Linked DNA regions of Pontibacter akesuensis. Each later gene encodes a partner of the first gene's protein in a complex. Links are inferred from orthologs where the notes say so. Each region holds a gene or a part of one and is shown on either strand. Other genes may lie near its edges.

Evidence for each region.
Region 2: the proteins of mnmE (region 1) and mnmG are in contact, whole or in part, in a solved structure (PDB 9HIP), measured with the Escherichia coli proteins. The link is inferred for Pontibacter akesuensis from one-to-one orthologs.

What each region holds. Positions count from the first base shown.
Region 1 is NZ_CP014766.1:4,255,980-4,259,112, forward strand. What follows is about bases 47-2,851. They hold mnmE (tRNA uridine-5-carboxymethylaminomethyl(34) synthesis GTPase MnmE), read right to left. Parts: upstream 2,237-2,851; coding sequence 857-2,236; downstream 47-856. Other genes in these bases: A0W33_RS17990 (aldo/keto reductase), read left to right, coding at 47-664; A0W33_RS18000 (thioredoxin family protein), read right to left, coding at 2,540-2,851. Also shown: more of A0W33_RS17990, read left to right, coding at 1-46; more of A0W33_RS18000, read right to left, coding at 2,852-3,115. UniProt on the Escherichia coli protein: Exhibits a very high intrinsic GTPase hydrolysis rate. Involved in the addition of a carboxymethylaminomethyl (cmnm) group at the wobble position (U34) of certain tRNAs, forming tRNA-cmnm(5)s(2)U34.
Region 2 is NZ_CP014766.1:1,999,292-2,002,604, forward strand. The notes cover bases 94-3,078. They hold mnmG (tRNA uridine-5-carboxymethylaminomethyl(34) synthesis enzyme MnmG), read left to right. Parts: upstream 94-647; coding sequence 648-2,510; downstream 2,511-3,078. Other genes in these bases: A0W33_RS08465 (ATP-binding protein), read left to right, coding at 94-171; ybeY (rRNA maturation RNase YbeY), read left to right, coding at 155-583; A0W33_RS08480 (class I SAM-dependent methyltransferase), read left to right, coding at 2,511-3,078. In the rest of the region: more of A0W33_RS08465, read left to right, coding at 1-93; more of A0W33_RS08480, read left to right, coding at 3,079-3,313. UniProt on the Escherichia coli protein: NAD-binding protein involved in the addition of a carboxymethylaminomethyl (cmnm) group at the wobble position (U34) of certain tRNAs, forming tRNA-cmnm(5)s(2)U34.

The DNA.
Region 1 (3,133 bases):
CAAGAATATGAAACTTGAAACGCTGGACCTGATTCAACTGCATTGTCCGCCGACGGAAGTTTACAAAAGACCAGAAATTTTTGGAACCTTCGAGCGGCTGAAGGAGCAGGGGAAAATACGTCATCTAGGTGTAAGTGTGGAGATGGTGGACGAAGCGCTGCTGGCCATGCAGTACCCCAACGTGACGACGGTGCAGATCATTTACAATATGTTCCGCCTGAAGCCAAGTGAGAAGTTTTTTGCCGCTGCGAAAGAAAACAACTGCGGCATTATTGTGCGTGTGCCACTGGCCAGCGGCTTGCTCACAGGCAAAATGAGCAAAGGCACACAGTTTGGCGTAGACGATCACCGCCACTTTAACCGCAACGGCGAAGCCTTTGATAAGGGAGAGACTTTCTCCGGAGTAGATTTTGATTTAGGCCTGGAAGCGGTAGGGAAACTGAAGCAGCTGTTTCCGGGACAGGAGCCTTTGGCGGCATGGGCGCTACGGTGGGTGCTGATGTTCCCGGAAGTAAGTACCGTTATTCCAGGTGCCTCTAAGCCGGAGCAGGTTGATGCTAATATAAAGGCTTCCGGACTACCTGCACTTTCAGAGGAACAGATGCAGGGGGTGCGTCAGGTATATGAAAAGTATATCAAACCCTCGGTGCACCAGCTTTGGTAGAAAAGGTACGTTTATAAATTGTCAAAGCCGCTCCCCTGTGCTTTTATTAAAGGGGAGCGGCTTTTTCTTTGTTTCCTTTGTAAGGGAGTAGCGGGCTTTATTTTGAACAACAACCCTATACTAAGGAAATTATCAGTGAAAAGGGAATTAGAGAAGCCGCACTAATCATGTCCACAGCACCTTCCCCTAGTTTTATTTGCCGATGCAGAACTTTGTGAAAATGTTCTCCAGCAGATCGTCTGTGGTGATCTCACCGGTAATCTCACCTAATGAATAAAGCGCACGGCGGATGTCGGCAGCTACCAGGTCGTTGCTGATGCCGAGGGCAAGGCCCTGGAGCACGTCGTCGAGCGCAGCGTAGGTTTTGTTCAGGCTATCGACGTGGCGCAGGTTGGTGACAATGGTCTGGCTTTGGGTGTTGAGCTTGCCGAGGTTCACTTTCTCTACCAGCGCCTGCTTCAGCTCGTCGAGATTGGCACCTTCGGCCGCAGAGATGGTCACGAGGCCGTCTATACTTGCAAAGGCAGCCAGCTTCTCTTCCGATGCCTGGTCGATCTTGTTTGCAACGGCAACGATAGGCAGCTTCTTCGGGTTCAGCCTGTCCAGTTCGGCCTGCACCTCTTCTGCTGTCACTTCCATCATATCAAACAGGTAAATGATCAGCGACGACTGGCTCAGCTTCTGCATGGTGCGCTCCACGCCCATGGCCTCTACTTTGTCTGTGGTTTCGCGCAGACCAGCGGTATCAATAAAACGGAAGGTGATGCCGCTGATGCTGATCTCATCCTCAATAAAATCGCGCGTGGTACCCGGCACATCCGATACAATAGCTTTCTCCTCATTCAGCAGCTTGTTCAGCAGGGTCGACTTTCCCGCATTCGGGTTGCCTACAATCACAGTCGGCACGCCATTCTTGATCACGTTGCCCAACTCAAATGACTTCAGCAGTTCCCGGATAATTGCCTGAATATTGCTGATCAGCGTACGCAACTGGTCGCGGTCAGCAAACTCCACGTCTTCTTCCCCAAAGTCCAACTCCAGTTCTATCATCGAGGCGAAATGCACTAACTCGGCCCTCAGGCGCTTGATCTCCTGTGAAAACCCGCCGCGCATCTGCTTCATCGCCACCTCATGAGAAAGGGCTGAGTCAGACGAGATAAGATCAGCTACGGCCTCGGCCTGCGCCAGATCGAATTGCCCGTTCAGGAAAGCACGCTTCGTAAACTCCCCAGCATTGGCGAGGCGCGCTCCGCGCTTCAGGAGCAGTTGCACAATCTGCTGCACAATATAATCAGAGCCGTGGCAGGAGATTTCCACCACGTTTTCCTTGGTGTAGGAGTAAGGCGCCACAAACAGCGACACCAGCACTTCGTCCAGCACCTTCTCCCCGTCGCGAATGGTGCCGAAGTGGATGGTATGGCTGGCTTGCTTTGCCAGGTCTTTGCCTTTAAACACAGATTTGCTGATGGATATAGCTTCCTGTCCAGATAGACGGATGACGGCGATGGCACCCATGCCGGAGGCAGTGGCCACAGCTACAATGGTATCGTTGGTGCGCGTGGAGTGAATCAAAACAAGTATAAATGTTGCGTGTGCAAAATTACGAAAAATTTAGTGGCTGCTGGCTTGTCTGTTTGAAGCGGCGCGTTTTACCCCTCCCCAGCCTTCCCCTAAAACAGGGGAGAGAGTTCTGCGGTATCGTATCCAACCACCCCCAGCCCCTCCTTGTCTAAGGAGGGGAGTTTCCTTTTAGCTTTTGGCTGAAGTATGAATCGCGAGCAGTTATATAGCTTAATCGTACTTAAAAACTCCCCTCTTGGGAGGGGCGGGGGGGGGTTACCCTACGAGGGGCGATTAGTAATTCATAATTTGTAATTACTCCGAGTATTCCTTCCAGGATTGGGTTTTGTAGTGGTTTTCGCCGAAGTAGCTTAGCACCTGGGCGAAGTTTTTGGCGTCGAGGTAACCGGGAACCGGGGTGATCATGTTGAACTGCTCGTCGAGGTATACGGTGGTGGGGTAGCTCATTTGTCCCTGCAGCAGGGCCACTGCCAGCTCGTGCGATTTATACTCCGGTTTGAATGTATAGGTATAGCCGTTGAGGGTAATAGGTTCCTTGCCTTCGGCATCGAGTTTTACGGCATAAAAATGCTTGTTGATGAGGGCTGCCACCTTCGGATCGGTGAAGGTGTCCTTATCCATCTTTTTACACCAGCCGCACCAGTCGGTATACACATCAATAAACACTTTGCGTGGTTCAGTTTTGATGCGCTCGGCCGCTTGCTCCATCGTTAACCACTGAATCTTCTCCGCTGCTTTATCGGCTGTGGCTACTTGCGGTTTGGCGGCCGGCGTCGTTTCGGCGGTCAGCACTTCCGTAGCAGGCGCGTTGGCCGAAGTGGAGGGAGGTGTGCTTTTGTTGCAGGCACCCAACACAAATGGTAAGCTCAATATAGTCAAAAGGACAGA
Region 2 (3,313 bases), 2.3 Mb from region 1 along the record:
GACTACGATAACCTGCCAGATCCCACCGCACCAGAAAACCTGGAGAGCCCTGGTGGCCGCGGCATTTTCCTGATGCATAACCTTTGCGATGAGGTTAACTTTTTAGACGAAGGAAAAAAAGTACAGCTTATTTTCAACATACCTCCTGCTCAGAATGGAACATCCAATTGAGTTTTTTAGTGAAGACATCGACTTTGAACTAGAAAACCCAGACCAGGTAGCCGATTGGATCGCCACGGTAATTGAGCAACACGACCAGGAATTGGTTAACCTGACATACATCTTTTGCTCCGACGATTACCTGCACGAGATCAACGTTGAGTACCTCGACCACGATACCCTCACAGACATTATCACCTTCAGCAATGCCGACATCGAAGGCACGGTTGAAGGTGATCTTTTTATAAGCATAGACCGCGTTCGCGACAATGCGCAGGATCTAGGCATTGCTTTCACTGATGAACTGCACCGCGTTATCATCCACGGCGTGCTGCACCTGATTGGTTTTACAGATAAGACTGAAGAGGACGAGACACTTATGCGCAAAGAAGAAGATTCTTCGTTATCTTTGCGAAAGTTTTAGTCTTAAACGGAATTACCAATCCTCTGTAGATGTTTCACGTGAAACGTCTCTAAAATCAGAATACATGTTTCCAGAATACGATATCATAGTTGTAGGAGCTGGGCACGCAGGCTGTGAAGCCGCAGCGGCCGCTGCCAAGATGGGTTCGAAGGTGCTGTTGGCAACCATGAACATGAATACGATTGCCCAAATGTCGTGCAACCCGGCAATGGGTGGCGTGGCAAAAGGACAGATCGTTCGGGAGATCGATGCACTCGGCGGCATGAGCGGTATCATCACCGACAAAACCATGATCCAGTTCCGCATGCTGAACAAGTCTAAAGGACCTGCCATGTGGAGCCCGCGCGCGCAAAGCGACCGCATGCGTTTTGCCGAAGAGTGGCGCCTGACACTGGAGCAAACAGAGAACGTTGACTTCTGGCAGGACATGGTTACAGGCATAGAAGTAGCCGACGGACGTGCCGCAGGTATCCGCACCAGCTTGGGGATAACTATACCCGGAAAGGCTGTTATCTTAACGAATGGCACATTCCTGAATGGCATTATCCACATAGGCGAGAAGCAATTAGGCGGTGGTCGTGCGGCAGAGAAATCTGCGAAAGGCATCACCGAACAGCTGGTGCAACTGGGCTTTGAAGCAGGCCGCATGAAGACCGGAACGCCGCCGCGCGTAGACGGACGCTCGCTTGACTACAGCAAAATGGAGGAGCAGTTCGGAGACGAAAACCCAAGTAAGTTTTCTTACACCGATACACAACCACTGCCAAAGCAACGCAGCTGCTACATCACCTACACCAACTCCGAAGTACACGAAATACTGAAAACAGGATTCGAGAAATCGCCGATGTTCCAGGGTCGTATTCAGGGATTGGGGCCGCGCTACTGCCCAAGCATAGAAGATAAAATCAACCGCTTTGCCGACCGTGACCGCCACCAGATTTTTGTGGAGCCGGAAGGGTGGAGCACAGTAGAAGTATACGTAAACGGGTTCTCCAGCTCGCTTCCGGAAGATGTGCAGCTAAAAGCGCTGCGCAAAATTGAAGGGTTCGAAAACGCGAAGATGTTCCGCCCGGGCTATGCCATCGAGTATGACTTCTTTCCACCAACACAGCTGAACCTGACACTGGAAACAAAGCTGGTGCAGAACCTATACTTCGCAGGCCAGATCAATGGCACCACAGGTTATGAGGAAGCCGCTTGCCAGGGGCTGATGGCTGCCATCAATGCGCATAACAAGATCAACGGGAAAGAGCCTTTCGTACTGAAGCGCTCTGAAGCCTATATTGGCGTGTTGATTGATGACCTGGTTAACAAAGGCACAGACGAGCCTTACCGCATGTTCACATCACGCGCCGAGCACCGCATTCTGCTACGTCAGGATAACGCTGATATCCGCCTGACAAAGATAGGGTATGAGCTGGGGCTGGCAGAGGAAAGCCGCTTGAAAGCTGTGGATAAGAAGATAGCCGAAACGGCCGAAATCATCGCCTACCTAAATAACAAGGCAATTGAGCCGGAGGATATCAACAGCATGATGGAAGAACTAGGGTCTGCACCAATCACAGAAAAGCAGCGCGCCGGACAGCTGATCAAGCGACCGAATGTAGAGATTGAGCACATTGCCCAAGCTGTAACATCGGTAGGAGAATACCTCAGCAAGTTTAAGCAGGAAAGTGTGGAGCAGGCAGGAATTCAGGTGAAGTATGAAAGCTACATCGAAAAGGAATACAGCATGGCAGCCCGCATGGGTGAACTGGAGAATTACAACATCAAAGGCAAAATCAACTACCGCGACATACCCGCGTTATCTAAAGAGGCAAAAGAGAAACTCTTGAAAGTGGAACCGGAGACCATCGGTCAGGCATCCAGGATCAGTGGGGTTTCGCCAGCAGATATTTCGGTGTTAATGGTATACCTCGGAAAATAAATGAGCTACGAAAGACTGGAACAGTGCCCCGTATGCGGCAAAGAGGAATTCAAAAACTTTATAGTAGTAAACGATAACGCTGTCTCGAAGGAAAGCTTTGTGATAGTGGAGTGTGAGAACTGCACTTTTAAGTTCACCAATCCCAGACCCGACAGCGAGAGCATCGGGCAGTATTACGAGTCGGAGGATTATATCTCGCACAGCAACACCAAGCAGGGTATTATCAACAGGGCCTACCATGTGGTCCGCTCCATAACGACGAAGCAAAAAGTAGAGCTTATCAACAGGCACTCGCCGGCAAAAGGAGCCATACTTGACTACGGTTGCGGCACTGGCACTTTTCTGGCAGCCTGCAAAAAAGACGGCTGGGACATAAGGGGAATTGAGCCGAATGCTAAGGCAAGGGAAGTGGCATCGAAAGAGACGGGCGAGATAATAGCCTCCAGCCTGAATGATATAGATGGGGAAAAGTATGAGGTAATCACGCTTTGGCACGTGCTGGAGCACATTCATACGTTGAACGAAACAGTAACAATGCTGTTGGAAAACCTGCAGGAAGACGGGACTTTAATCATTGCCGTTCCGAACGCAGACTCGCATGATGCTAAAGAATACCGGGAGAACTGGGCAGCTTATGATGTGCCGCGCCACCTCTACCACTTCACTCAGCCAACCATGAAGCGCTTCCTGAAGAAGCACAAGATGGTACTGGAGGAAGTGCTGCCGATGAAATTTGATGCCTACTACGTGAGCCTGCTAAGTGAGAAGCAGAAGGAAGGTAAGACAAAAATGCTAAGCAGCGT